Regions from separate parts of the Rheinheimera baltica genome, predicted to be linked through region 1. Evidence: riboswitches for the same ligand, from Rfam matches in the RefSeq annotation. Region 1 holds a riboswitch; the other holds the start of a gene.
The links. A riboswitch is a leader RNA that binds a small molecule or an ion and turns the genes downstream of it on or off. The one in region 1 is predicted to bind thiamine pyrophosphate.
Positions count from the first base shown of each region.

Region 1 (7,558 bases):
TATCCTCATAGGAAGCTGCTGCGACAAAATGGCCGTTTAACGCTACGGCGAATGGCGCGTTAAAACGCGTTAGCAGCGCTGTTAACTGGTTAGATGTTAAGGTTTCAGCCTGACCATTTAACCAGATGGTTAGCTTAGTCATTGATTGACTCCTTTGAGTAAGCCAGGCATCGGTGAGCACTGCGCAGCTTCCTTATGCTGCAGTTGAGCTATCGCAGCTTGTGCGACCTGTTCTGCCAGTGCCGGGCCTAATAAAAAACCATGCCGGTGTAGGCCATTTACGCGGATTACGCCAGGTTGTTGTATCAGGTTAGGTTTATTGTCAGGCAATGCCGGGCGCGCAGAAGCTTGCAGGCTTAAAATTTCAGCTTCGGCAAACGCCGGGTCGATGGCATACAATGCGGATAATAATTCCAGTGCAGAGCGCACCGAGGGGGCAGTTTGCTCGTTTGACTCAAGCTCTGTCGCGCCAATAACAAAAATATTGTTAGGTTTAGGGGCGATATACAAAGCATAACGAGGGTGTAAGAGCCGCACCGGGCGCGATAGTTTAACCGCGGTTGACCGCACGCGTAATACCTCACCACGAACGGCTCTTAACGCACTAATTTGCGGCTTGGCGCCTAAACCACGGCAGTCGATAATCAGGTCGGCCGATTGCAGTTTACCGTTACAACGTAGTTGATTGGCCTGCATGTCGACGTGAGATTGCGCCTCCAACGACACTCCACGTTGCTTTAGTAGTTGCAGGCTTAACGACATAAATGCTTGATTGTCCAGCTGGCCTTCTGCCGGCAACAAGCAGCTATGTAAAAAGCGATCCGCCAATGCAGGTTCTAAAGCGGCTAGCTCTGTTTTGTTTAGCCATTGTGGCTGGTATTGCGCATGATGTTTTATTTGGCTGACAAAATGCTGTAACAGATGTTGCTGTTGCGGATGAGCTAATAGTATTGAACCTCGCTGCTGTAAGGCAAAATCGGGCAGTTGCTGTTGTAGATTGTGCCACAGCGCGATGCTGCGATAAGCCAAATCCACTAGTGACGAGTCAAGCAATACTGACTCTGCCAATGGCGCTAGCATCGCTGCAGCAACGTGAGCAGCAGCGTTTTGAAACGCTGCTGTATTGGGGCTGAAATTACCTTGTTCTAACAACCGAATGCGAGGTGTTGCAGGCCATAGATTTGGTTCAGATAACGCCAGCGCACAAAGGCGCCCCATCAAGCCGCCACCCGCTATAATCAACTGTGGGCGCATGTTTAATCTCCATCAAGCTCTGTATCGGCTTTGTGATACAAGGCGGCGCCATGCTGTCTGAATTGGCGGGCTTTGGTTTGCATACCTTGTTCGGCATCTAGTTGTTGCACCGCTATTTTCTCTGCATAGTCGCGTACATCCTGACTAATTTTCATCGAACAAAATTTCGGCCCGCACATAGAACAAAAATGAGCAACTTTGCCAGATTCCTGCGGCAAGGTTTGGTCGTGATAGTCGCGTGCGCGTTCAGGATCCAGGCTTAAATTAAATTGGTCCTGCCAGCGAAATTCAAACCGGGCTTTAGACAGGGCATCATCACGCAGTTGCGCACCAGGGTGGCCTTTGGCTAAATCGGCGGCATGTGCTGCAATTTTGTAGGCAATTAAACCTTCTTTTACATCGTTCTTATCTGGCAAGCCCAGGTGTTCTTTTGGCGTGACGTAGCACAGCATGGCACAGCCGTACCACCCAATTTGCGCGGCGCCAATGGCGGATGTTAGATGATCATAACCAGGGGCAATGTCGGTGGTCAGTGGCCCTAAGGTGTAAAAAGGTGCATCAGCGCAGTATTCCTGCTGTAACTGCATGTTTTCGCGGATCAGTTGCATGGGCACGTGTCCAGGGCCCTCAACCATGACCTGTACCTCCTTTGCCCAGGCGCGGTGTGTTAGTTCTCCTAAGGTCTTTAGCTCAGCAAACTGCGCCTCATCATTGGCGTCGGCGATAGACCCCGGACGCAGGCCATCACCCAGGCTAAAACTGATGTCATAAGCGCGCATAATGTCGCAGATATCATCAAAATGCTGGTAGAGAAAGTTTTCCTGATGATGTGCTAAACACCATTTGGCCATAATAGACCCACCGCGTGACACGATACCGGTTAAGCGTTTTGCTGTAAGTGGCACGTAGGCCAGCCGCACGCCGGCGTGGATAGTAAAATAGTCAACGCCTTGTTCTGCTTGTTCAATCAGGGTGTCGCGAAATAAATCCCAGGTCAGATTTTCCGCTATGCCGCCAACTTTTTCTAACGCCTGATACAGGGGCACAGTACCAATGGGTACCGGGCTGTTACGGATAATCCACTCGCGGGTTTGATGAATATAGCGGCCGGTAGATAAGTCCATTACCGTATCTGCGCCCCAGCGTGTGGCCCACAAGAGCTTTTCCACTTCTTCTTCAATTGAAGAGCTAACCGCCGAATTGCCTATATTGGCATTAACTTTTACCAGGAAGTTACGGCCAATAATCATCGGCTCTAGCTCTGGATGATTAATATTGGCAGGTAATATGGCGCGGCCAGCCGCAATTTCCTGTCGGACAAACTCGGCAGTAATTTGCTGTGGTAGGGTTGCGCCAAAGCTTTGCCCCTGGTGCTGTATTCTGGCATCCGCTGCGGCCTCTGCGTTGGCTCGGCCTAAGTTTTCCCGAATGGCGACGTATTCCATTTCTGGCGTGATAATGCCCCGACGGGCATAGGCCAGTTGAGTAACTGGTGAGTTTCCGCTGGCTTTGCGTCGTGGAGCCTGTTGCTCAAAACGCAGTGCCTGCAGGCTGTCATCTTGCCATTGCTGGCGGGAGTAGGCCGAACTAAAGTCTTGAATTATCTCAGTGTCACCGCGCTGGGTAATCCAGTTTTGCCGCAAGGGGGCTAAGCCCTTGCGGATATTAATGTCAGCATCTGCACACGAGTAAGGCCCAGACGTGTCGTACACCCGTACCGGCGCATTAGCCTGTAACAGGGGGGCAACGTTACTGCCGCCAATAACACTGTCTTGTAGCGCAATTTCGCGCATGGCGACGTTAACACCGGCATTGCTGCCAGCAATGTAGATTTTACGACTGGCAGGATAGGGTTGGCCTTGACGCTGCAAAATATATTGTTCAGCGTCAGCGCGGGCGGAACGGCGATTGTGTGGTTTTGACATAAAGACTCCGATGAAATAATTAAATAGTTAATTTTCAACAGAGCTTGGGAAAAGCGTGGACGCTCATCTGACGATGAACTGAAAGAATGCACCAACACGCAGACGGATCTGTGACGGTGTTGGCGCTCTTGTTCCCTCCGCAGGTATTATCCTGTTCAGGTTCCACGGATTCCGCCCAGAGGCGGTCTCAGCTGACAAACCAGGTTTGTGCAGCACTCCGACAAGCTAAGTGTGGTTAGCATAAACAGCTTTATTTTTATCGGCAAGAGGTAATTGCACGGAAATTACGTATCTGGCAGCTTAAAAATAAAGCGGATGAGCTAAATCCAGGCTATTTCTTTGCAGTTTGCTGACACAGTGTTTAGTGTTTGATTTGGGTAACTCTGATGCAAGAATCGGCCATAACTGCGTGTTACCCTCAAGCCATTCGGGGTGGTGTAGAATATCCAGTTTACTTTGGAAATAGGCTGACAGCGTACCGACATCTTGCCAATACTGGGGCAGGCTTTGCTGGCCGGGAATGGTGTTATTGCTAAAGTCGTATACACAGGCTTGTTGCTGGTTAAATAGTTTTGGCAGGATGTCATGGCCAAAATCGTGAGGTTTATCTGAAGCAAGCTTGGCTAAAAGTTGACACAGATAGTTAGCATTAAATAAATAATTACCCATTGACGCAAGAGCATAACCCGGCTTGTTTTTTATCTGCTTAATGTTACCACTCGGTTTTTCAGCAAAACCACAAACTCTTTGCTGCTTGTCGGTTGTAATAATGCCAAATTGATGAGCATGCGAGACCGGTACGGCGACTGCGGCAACGGTAACGGCTGCTTTATGGTGTTGATGAAACGCCAGCATCTGGCGATAATCCATTTTATAAATATGATCAGCACTTAGAATGGCAATAACATCGGCGTGATAGTGTTGAATAACGTCAAGTAAGCTAGCGACGGCACCGGCTGTACCTTGCTGAAGATGCGATGGCGCCTGATGCACTTTTAACTGGCCATCACGGTTAAAGCGAGGCTGCCAAAAGGTGTTTAAATGCCGGTGTAAAGCTGCAGGGCGGTATTGTGTTAGCACCATGACCTGGTGAAAGCCAGAGTGCCATAAATTACTTAACACAAAATCAATAATTCTGCGCTGGTACGCAAAAGCTAGCGCAGGCTTACACTGTTTTTGTGTCAGCGGCCTTAAACGGCTACCTGTGCCGCCCGCCAATACGATGCTAAGCAATTTACACACAAGCCGCTCTTACGATGTAAACAAGGTGTAGCAAGCTTAGCTGATAACTTCATAGTTGGTTTGATATATATCAAATGAAAAGCGAACATAAAAAAAGCGCCATAACGGCGCTTAAGTTAGTTAAACATTTTCAGCCCGGCAACCAGCAGGCTATTCACCAATGCGTGTACGTATTTCGTTTACCAATGGCGATGAAGCAAAGCCATTTGCATCAGCCCATTGTGGATAATCAAACGCGGCTAAGGTTTTAGACGGCATTTGTTTTACAATAAAGGTACCTGATTCATAGGCGTCACTTCTAATAGCGAACTGCAGCATATTTTCGTTGTTGCAGGATATGCTATCAAAAATATTGCGTAGGTTTAGTTTATTATCTGACAACAGCTTACGTAGCTGATTGCGGTTATCGTCTTTAACATAACCGCACATAGTGCCTGCCAATTGTTCATTTGCTTGCACCGTAGACAACGAAGAAACTAAGAATAAAGCACTAACACAGAGTACTGTTTTTAACATTGGATTCTCCAATTAAAGGGGGTTGCTGCAAAATTATAGCCAAGCTTTTAGGATGAGGAGTAAAAAAAAAGCATTATACGATGAATATTTTCAGATAGTTAGCAATGTTTAGCGACAACAAGCGCTATAATAGCGGCGTTTAAGTAAGCTGCGTCCGTTGCGAAAAATGCCAAGGAGATACCATGACTACACTGGAATATATGCTACTGATGTTATTACTGGTGGGCAGCAGTGCATTCTTCTCCGTATCTGAAATTGCACTAGCGGCATCCCGCAAGATGCGGTTGCGTTTAATGGCCACCGAAGGCGATATTAATGCTGCCAAGGTGCTGGATTTGCAGGAGCATCCGGGTAACTTTTTTACTATTGTCCAAATTGGTTTAAATGCCGTAGCGATTTTGGGTGGTATTTTAGGTGAGTCAGCCTTTACCCCTTATTTTACCGCCTTATTTTCTTTGTTTTTTAGCCCGACTCTCGCGGCCAATATTGGTTTTGCTGTGTCAGTGTTTTTTGTTACAGCCTTATTTATTTTGTTTGCCGATCTTATGCCAAAGCGCCTGGCCATGATTGCGCCAGAAAAAATTGCCACCCGAGTGGTGTCGCCAATGCTGTTTCTTATTACTGTATTCAAACCCTTAGTCTGGTTATTTAATAGCCTGGCCAACCTGTTTTTCAGTTTGTTTAATGTGCCAACGATGCGCAAAGATGATATTACACCCGACGATATCATTGCCATGATGGAAGCTGGCGCCCAAGCCGGTGTATTGCAAGAGCATGAACACCAATTGTTGGAAAACGTGTTCGATATGGAATCACGCACAGTAACATCGGCTATGACGGCGCGTGAAAGCTTAATTTTCTTTACGCTGAATGAATCGCAGGACAACATTAAAACGAAACTTGCAGAGCATCCGCATGCTAAATTTTTGGTGGTGGATGGCGTTTTGGACAAAGTCATTGGGTACGTTGATACGCGTGATATCTTGCTACAGGTACTACATGACCAGCCTATTTCATTAAAAAAAGAGGGTATAGTACGGGCACCGCTGATTATTCCTGACACCTTATCGCTTTATGAAGTTTTAGAGCACTTTAAATCAGCCGGCGTTGATTTTGCCATCATCATGAATGAATACGCCTTAGTAGTAGGCATAATAACCCTGAAAGACGTAATGAGTATTGTGATGGGAGAACTGGTGAGCTCAGAAGAAGAGCAGATAGTGGCTCGTGATGCGAACTCCTGGCTGGTTGAGGGGTTAACGCCGTTACAAGATGTCATGCGGGTGTTGGATATTGATAATTTCCCTAACCCCGAGAGCTATGAAACTATCGCCGGTTTTATGATGTTTACGTTGCGGAAAATTCCAAAACGTACCGACTTTGTTTTGCACGGCGGCTATAAGTTTGAAGTGGTTGATATTGATAGCTATAAGATTGACCAGCTGTTGGTCACCCGTTTGGCAAAAATTGAAGCGGCTGAAAAGTAATAAGCTATCAGCCGCCGGATAGCGTTTAGGCTTTTGGGTTGTTGATGACGTTATTGGTCTTGTCAGTTAGTTCATTTTCAACTGGCTTATCACTGCCGTTATCATCTTGCGCTGGAGGATTGGCGGCCAGCTCAAGCATTTTTTCTCTAAAGTTTTGCAGCCCTTGCATTACCAGACCATAGGTCTTGTCTACATCAGATTCAATATCACCTTCAAACACCTTCAAGCTGGTTAAAATATCCTTGGCGTCTGCAAAGCCTTTTTCAATGCCTTCGCTTATCAAGCTCATAAAGTTGTCTAGCCGCTGTTCTTCAGCTGTGTCGGGGTCTAGTTCTTTATAGCGGCTATAAAATGCTGTGGCGTAGGCCGTTATGCGATCTGCCGTGGCTTCAGGCGAGGTATCAATCCCCGAGTCATACACTTTTTGCGCTGCGTTTTCGCCCAACACTGGCTCTAACTCGGCATTGATACCCTCTAAAGCGGTTTTAAATAATAAACTTAATGAATCGTTGTTACTGCGCAGCGAGACTTCTTCATTTGCCCGCAATATGGCCACATTCTGTGCTTTTTTCGCCTGGGCTTTATCGCTCTCGACCGGAACCTGATCGGTTTTTACGGCGTTAGCATTTCGCTTGTTAATGCCGACGACAGAGGCATTGTTGCTGGAAGTGATCGACATAGTGCAGCTCCTGATTAATCTGGCATATAAACACTGAGTTAAGTATAGCCCGTTACTGCTTATCGGCAGCGACGGGCTAAACATTAGCTGATTTTAATCGAATACCAAAAAAGAGTTGTTGCCGCCATTGCTGAAGCAGGTAATAAGCCAGTATGACACTGCGTAAGGCCATAAATACACATAATGCAGCCCACAAAGCATGGTTTTGCCAGTGCGAAAGCAGGTAAAAACACAGCATAAACCCAAGCAAAGCTAACAGCATACTGTTGCGCAGTTGTTTGCCTTGAGTAGCACCAATAAATACGCCATCCAATAAATACGCCCAACTGGCGACCAGTGGTAGCAGTATCATCCAATTTAGGTACTGAGCCGCCTGTTGTTGCACGCTAACAATACTGGTTAACAGCGCAACAAAGTTATGGCCAAGCAGCGCATAGCTCAGGCTAAAGAGTAAC
Region 1 covers NZ_JAPJDY010000009.1:24,558-32,115, forward strand. The annotation lists gene thiS (sulfur carrier protein ThiS) at 1-142, opposite strand, end outside; gene ORJ00_RS15050 (FAD-dependent oxidoreductase) at 139-1,254, opposite strand; gene thiC (phosphomethylpyrimidine synthase ThiC) at 1,257-3,179, opposite strand; TPP riboswitch at 3,295-3,409, opposite strand; gene ORJ00_RS15060 (sugar phosphate nucleotidyltransferase) at 3,480-4,421, opposite strand; gene ORJ00_RS15065 (DUF3718 domain-containing protein) at 4,572-4,937, opposite strand; gene paeA (polyamine export protein PaeA) at 5,120-6,424, shown strand; gene ORJ00_RS15075 (DUF5610 domain-containing protein) at 6,450-7,103, opposite strand; gene ORJ00_RS15080 (MATE family efflux transporter) at 7,180-7,558, opposite strand, start outside.

Region 2 (7,558 bases), on a different contig from region 1:
CTGAGGATTAATTAGTCGCTCTAACGCTGTGATACAGATGGCCAGAGCGGCGAGTACGATCAGGCCCCCTTCAAAAGCTGCAGATAAATACTCTGCCTTGCTATGCCCATAAGGATGATTATCGTCTGCAGGACGGCGTGCTAAGGTGACCATAAATAGTGCAAAACCTGCACCAGCTACATTCACCAGTGACTCGATTGCATCAGACAAAAAACCAACAGAGCCGGTGATATACCAAGCGAGGGTCTTTAACGCCATGGTTGCAAAAGCCGCCAATAAAGACAGCATGAGTAGTTGGCGCGGTCGTAGGCTTTGCATAGAGGTTATTGGCACATTTCAAGGCGATAATTGCAGTCTAGAGCAGCGTCAGCGCAAAGTCACCTAGGGTATCTTGCTTATATAAGATAATTAAACCAAATTACTGCCATGACATTAAGATGACATCAAGCTAGCGGTGTCACAATTTTGTCATATTGCAGGCATAGACTTACGCTTAGTGAACACCGCTGAGGATTGACTTGTGCTGGCAAAACTGAAAATTTCTGGTCGGATATTACTGTTGGGTACTATACCGTTAGTCATGGTTGTTTTGGTATTAATTGCGGCATTTTTCAGTGTTCAAGAAAAAGATAAGCTTTTCAATACACTCTACAACGATCACTTGGCTATTTTGTCCGATGTCATGTCTGTACAGCAAATCCTGCAGCAAACGGCACTGCAAGACATACGCAAGTATCGTACCGGATGGGCATCTGCTCAGGCAACAGAAGAGGCGATAAAGCAACACTTGCAGCTGGCAGAGGCCAAATGGCTAGGCTTTACTAATAGTCGGCCAAAGCAAAACAATGCAGAACACTACGCAGAATTAGATCAGGCGTTTGAAAAAGCCATTAAGCACTACCAAGAGTGGATAACCTATGCAGGCAGTGACGCGCTGTTGGTGCGTATTCTCAATGAATCTACTGTGAATAATGAAATTGAACTACGCATTACCGGTTTTACCAAGTTGGCCGAAGCCTTTATTCAAAAACAATTAGCCGCAGGTGCGGAAGTTCGTGATTCTGCGGAGCAATTTACTGCGCTGTTGGTCCAAGCCTATTTAATTGCTGGGATCATACTTTTGTTGTTAATCAGTGTGCTAATTTGGCGGGTACAGCGTTCAGTGTGTCAGCCATTATGGGCACTACGCGACATAGTAAAGCAAGTGCAACAACAGTCAGATCTAAGCTTAAGGGCAGATACCCGCGGCAAAGATGAAGTTGCAGAAGCTGCGCAGGCATTAAATCAGATGATAGCGCATTTTCAACAGTTGGTGTTCAGACTAGGTAGCAGTGCAACGGCGCTAAGTGCGCAGGCAGCAACCGTTTTTCAAAGTAGTGATGATGTCAGTAACAGTGCTGAACGTCAGGCTGATCAAGCTGCGCAGCTTGCTGCAGCAGTGCAGCAAATGAGCGCCAGTGTGTTGCATGTAGCCGGTAACGCAAAAAACGCCGCTGATGCTGCACAAAAAGCCGAGCAGTTGTGTAATGCTGGTAGAGGTGTCTCATCCGACAGTGCGAAAGGTATTGCTGCGCTGACGCAACAACTTAAACACAGTACTCAGGCTGTAAGCGAGCTAAAGCAGGAGTCAAGCCAGATTTCGACCGTATTAGATGTGATCCGTAAAATTTCAGAGCAAACCAACCTACTTGCACTTAATGCAGCGATAGAAGCCGCACGTGCTGGCGAAGCCGGCCGTGGATTTTCGGTTGTTGCAGATGAAGTGCGCACCTTGTCGGCAAATACACAGCAAGCAACTGAATCTATAGATAAGATGATTAGTCAGTTGCAGCAACGGGCGGTAAGTGCTGTCGACGCTATGCAACAGGCATATAGTGATGCTGATAACAACGTAGCCTTGGCGCAAAGTGCAGGAGAGCGATTTGCAGAACTGGCTCGTGCTGTTGAAAGTATTGCTGGGGCAAATCTAACTATTTGTAGTGCTACGGAGCAACAGCAAATTGTCTCAACGGATATTGCTAACAGTATTAACCTGCTAAACGGCGATATCTCACAATTAAGCGCAGGTGCTGGCCTTGCAGCTAAAGCAAGTGAGCAACTTAATCAACTGGCAAAGCAATTAAATGATGACTGGTTGGTGTTTGAGCAAAAATAACGCGAACATGTAGAGTCTCTGTGGCGGCAAAAGCGCCGCCAACAGATCTTGTATTGACTTAAGCTTTACGTTTAAGCAGCTTACGACTACCAATAAGCAATAAACCTGTAGCCAATAAAATCATTGTGCCAGATTCTGGAACTGGGTTTGGCTCAGCAGTAATATCGCCATTTCGGGCATTAAAAATATAACGCCCATCCATATTACTGTTTAGGCGTCCGTCAATCAGCGAATTAGCACCACCATTTAACAAAGCGCCATTGATGGCTGAACCTTGCAATTCAAAAAAAGTGCCCGCATTGCCAGTACCATTGGAAAAACCGACCCTGGCAGACGAACCACCTAAGCCGTTGGCATCACCATCACTTGCCGTGCCTGCTTCCCATAAGATACTGTCATAGTTAAAGATAATGTCGAAATCGCCAACCGCAATATCATTGCGATTAACTAAAAGCAGTTGAAAGCTATTGAAGTTGGTATGAGTAATTGAGCTAGAAAAATAATCAACATTAACCCAATTTACACCAAATGCATCCATACCATCAAATGAGCCGTAGCCATAAGTGACAGGTGAACCGTTTTCGCTGGTATCAACATCACCAAAAAATGGCGCAATAATTTGCCGGCCAGTTGACGTTAAATCAAAAGGGGTAAAAGTAGACAATGGACTGTCAAAGGTAATGTTGCCATTGTTATTAACAAATAATTGGCTAAAAACCAAGCCAAAAAAATCTACATCAAAACCGATAGATACGGCTCCTGTAGAACCATCATCATTTGGATTAAGGGTAAAATCATTGAAACCAGCGGTAATTGCACCGCCAAAGGCTGGCGCGCAAAGTGATAATGTCAAAATCCCTGTAGCAAGTGCTTTTTTTAACATTTTAGTCTCCATTAATTAATGTCGTGCTCGCAATGCAATAAATGCGCCATTAAAATAATTTATTTATTTCAAAGCATTACGTACCATCTGGTTTGTTGATGTAAAAAAAACTGTCATTGCGGGGGCTAATATTGCGATGGATTTGAAAAAGCTATACACTTGCGACGCAACCAAGGGGTGCAATTGCTGAGATGCCGAAAGGCAAACCCTTAGAACCTGATCCGGATTATACCGGCGGAGGGATGGTGCTAACTCCTCAAGCTGGTGTGATCTCTGTTTTTTTGGAGATTCATACGAAAATGCGTTTTATACCGTCATTAATTACTGTTGCAATATGCAGTAGCTACCCTCTTTATGCTTCTGATGCTGAAACGGCCGTCGAACGTATTCGTGTGCAAGGCGATTTCCGTCAGCAAGCGTTACAGAATATCTCAGGCAGTGTTGCCGTTGTCGGTGAGCAAGATACTAAACGTACCTCAGCGCAGCATCTTGATGATGTGCTCAATCAACTTGCTAATGTAAACTTTACTGCTGGGGCATCTCGCGGCCGTTATATTCAGGTGCGCGGTATCGGAGAGCGTAGTGAATTTGTCGATACTATTAACCCTTCGGTAGGTATTTTGGTCGATGGAATTGACTACTCCGGGCTTGGGATTACCGGCATTAGCGATTTGGCACAACTAGAGGTATTTCGCGGCCCTGAAGCTACCCGCTTTGGCGCAAATGCACTGGCAGGCATGATAAACCTGACGACCAAGGGCCCAACAGCTGCTGCGGAAGGTAAAGCCAGTGTAACGTTAGCGAATTTTAATAGTCGTCAGTTAGCCGCACAGTTTAGTAATAGTGTGAATAAGCAAATAGGCTATAGCCTGTCACTTGAGCAGCAAAGCTCTGACGGTTTTATCGAAAATACCTACTTGAATCGTGATGATACTAATAATATCGACGAATTTACCGGGCGTTTAAAGCTGCGCTATCAAGCCTCAGATGCGCTTACGCTGCAGTTAGTTAGTCACTTTGTCGACCAAAACAACGGTTATGATGCGTTCTCATTAGATCGTAACCGCACCACCTTGTCAGATCAGCCAGGTCAGGATCTAATTCGCAGTAAGGCCATTGCGCTGCAAGCAGATTATCGCGGCCTGCCGTTTGCTAATGTGCTTGCTCAGCTGAGTTATTTAACAGCTGACAGTGACTATGGCTTTGACGAAGACTGGAGTTATGTTGGACTGCACCCCGATGAGTATTCTACAACTGACCGTTATTTACGTCAGCGCGACCAGTTAACGCTGGACTATCGCTTTATTTCTTCGCCTGAGGGCAAACTTGGTAACAGTGATTGGGTATTGGGGCTTTATGCAGCCAATAAAAGCTTTGATTTAACCCGCCAATTTTGGAATTGGGATCTGTGGCAAGCAGATGCTTTTGTTAGCGAGTTAAGCCGCAGCAATGCGGCGGTATATGGAGAAATAAACACGCCACTTTCAGACGGTTGGAGTTTGACATCAGGCCTGCGTCTTGAACGTTACGAAGATGAGTACAGCGATAGCAGCGGCGGCAGTATCAACAATGATGACACTATGTGGGGGGCAAAGTTAAGCTTGAACTATCAGGTAAACCCGCAAGCGTTAATCTATTTACTGACATCTCGCGGATATAAAGCCGGTGGTGTAAATGGCGATGCGTTAGCCAAAGCGGCGGATGACAGCCTTGCAGATCTAAGTAGCAAAGCCAGTTTTAAACCTGAAACGCTGTATAACGCAGAGTTTGGCGTGAAGGGAGTGGCGCTTGACAATAGTGTAAGCGCACGTGTTGCTGCATTTTATATGTGGCGTGAAGACATGCAGGTAAAAGGCTGGCTAAATCCGGATAGCGGGCCGCAGTTTGCCGGTTTTATTGATAACGCAGGTAGTGGCCGGAATTACGGTATTGAGATGGAAAACCGGCTGCAATTGCATGCGCAGTTTGCGTTGTCTTTGTCGGCTAGCTGGCTCAAAACCGAATTAGGCCGCTATATCACCTTAGATGGGGATGTTTTTACCGGGCGGGAACAAGCTCAGGCACCACGGTTTCAATATAGTGTAGCGGCAGATTGGTACCTAAGTGAAGCACTACTGGTTAATGTCAGTGTACAGGGCAAGGATGAATTTTATTACTCAGATGGCCATAACGCCCGCTCCTCACGCTATGAGTTGCTTAATGCGCGGATCAGTTATCAGCTTGCACACTGGGAGCTTGCGCTATGGGCACGCAATATACTGGACAAAGACATTGGCGTACGCGGCTTTTATTTTGGTAATGACCCAAGAGACGGTTACGCGCCGCATGTTTATGAGCAGTTTGCTGAACCGCGCCGCGTTGGTATGAGCGCCAGCTACCAGTTTTAACGGAGACAATAATGCAATTATCAGTAGAAATTAGTAAATATCCGCTGGCCGATGACTATATTGGCCCCATCACTGGCTTTATTGAGCAGTTAAACACTTACGCAGACGTGACAGTATTAACCAACACGATGAGTACCCAATTGTTTGGCGAGTATGAAGCAGTAATGCAAGCGTTGCAGGAATGCATTAAATGGTCGTTTGAACGTTACGGTAAGGTGGTGTTTGTCTGCAAGTTTATCCATGGTGATTTGCGGCCATGAATGAGCTTATCACGCAGGCTATTGCACAATGGCAGCTAATGCATAGCCTTGAGCTGGTGGCAACGTTGTTGGCATTGGCTTATGTGATATTGGCATTGAAACACAGTTTGTGGTGTTGGCCAGCGGCGTTGCTGAGTACGCTGTTGTTTACCCATGTTATGTGGCAGTCGGCATTGCTGTCAGATGCGCTGTTACAGCTGTACTATGCAGGTATGGCGTTGTATGGCTGGTGGCGATGGCAACAGCTGCGCCAAGCAACACCGGGTGCGAAGGGCTCGGTGTTTGAATGGCGTTGGCAATGGCATCTGGTGCTCATTGTCATAACCGCTTTGGCAGGCTGGGTGCTGGGGATGTTTATGGCAAGCTATACGCAGGCTGATTTTGCTTATCTTGATGCACAAACCACCGCGTTCAGTGTTATGGCGACATTTTTGGTTGCACGTAAACTGGTATCAAACTGGCTGTATTGGGTAGTAATAGATGCGGTATCTATTTACGTATATGCGCAAAAACATCTGTATTTTCTTACCGGCTTGTTTATGCTGTATACGGTTATCGCTATTGCAGGGTACTTTATTTGGCGCAGTCATTATCAGCAGCAGCCAGCAGTGAAATTGAGCGTGTAACGCGGTTATGCCAACGGCTGGAATTTTTTGTCAGCCAGCCACCGTTGCAGGTTAAGCCGCTGTCTCATGGTGAAAGCAATCAAAGTTATTATGTTAAAACCGCGCGTGGTGAGTATGTGCTGCGCTGCTATCCTGCTGATTCTATGGTTTGCCGGCAGCAAGAGTTGCGCTGCCAACATGCTGCTGCCGCACAGAATCTAGCGCCGCCTCCGTTGTGTTTAAACAACCATTATCAGATTATGCTTAGTGAGTATATTCCGTTAGGTGTGGCATTCGACTATAACCTGCATGGTGCAACGGTATTGCTTACGGCACTGGCCAAATTCCACCAATTGTCGGTGCAAACCCCGCTGCTGGAGTGTTCGGTTTATTTGCAGCAGTTAGTGATGGCGTTACCTGAAAGCGATAAACCGGATGCTGAACTTGTGGCACTATTATGTAATGCAGCAGAACAAATGCATATTTTACAAAGCGATACCGTGCTCTGTCATTTGGATTTACATGCCGATAATATACTGTTTGCTGGCCAACAGCTGTGGTTACTTGATTTTGAATACAGTCAATTGGCAGACAGCAGCCTGGATTTGGCGGCGATAAGCTTACATTTTAATTTAACGCCAGCACAAGAAATGGCTATGTTGCAGGAATATGTTGGCTTGCGCCAGCAATCCGAGCTTAATACCGTAATAGAAAAAAAATTAATTGCTGCAAAGCGACTGTATTGTGGTTTCTGTTGGCTTTGGTATTTGGCAATACCAGGCTATCAGCAACAGGCAAAGCGCTGGCAACAGCGCTTGCTGCAGTTATCTGTGTAGATATCAAAGCCCGCCGAGTCGTTCAGCTAGCGTTTTATAGCGTTTTACATCATCTTCATTAAACATGGGTTTGCCACTTTCGTCTTTTTCAGCAGGAACTAATAAGTTTTCCCGCGCCAGACGTTCAACCCTAATGGTTTGCACACCTAAAAACTCTGCTACCTGCTCAACCGTCATTAACGCCATTTTGTTTTCCTTATACGTAATAAACCTAAAAGTAATAGCCTAAAATCAGCCATTTGTGAATAGGTTAAATTGCCCTGTGTATGATATCAGCAGATAAACATACTCCGTTACACTTTTTGTCACAAGCAGCTTCGCCAGTCTGTAATTTTCATGTTAATTTCTGTGCCAAACCGAATCGGAGAATCATGATGTATAAATATGCGATAGCCCTGTTAAGTTTAAGCTGTATAAATTGTGGTTGGGTCA
Region 2 covers NZ_JAPJDY010000004.1:211,666-219,223, forward strand. The annotation lists gene ORJ00_RS08460 (cation diffusion facilitator family transporter) at 1-318, opposite strand, end outside; gene ORJ00_RS08465 (methyl-accepting chemotaxis protein) at 521-2,155, shown strand; gene ORJ00_RS08470 (nidogen-like domain-containing protein) at 2,214-3,038, opposite strand; TPP riboswitch at 3,202-3,298, shown strand; gene ORJ00_RS08475 (TonB-dependent receptor) at 3,338-5,425, shown strand; gene ORJ00_RS08480 (YkoF family thiamine/hydroxymethylpyrimidine-binding protein) at 5,437-5,685, shown strand; gene pnuC (nicotinamide riboside transporter PnuC) at 5,682-6,311, shown strand; gene ORJ00_RS08490 (choline/ethanolamine kinase family protein) at 6,263-7,126, shown strand; gene ORJ00_RS08495 (MerR family transcriptional regulator) at 7,130-7,312, opposite strand; gene ORJ00_RS08500 (S9 family peptidase) at 7,498-7,558, shown strand, end outside.
Region 2: it holds a riboswitch for thiamine pyrophosphate, as region 1 does, so the genes downstream of both, ORJ00_RS08475 (TonB-dependent receptor) here and thiC (phosphomethylpyrimidine synthase ThiC) in region 1, are expected to answer to the same signal.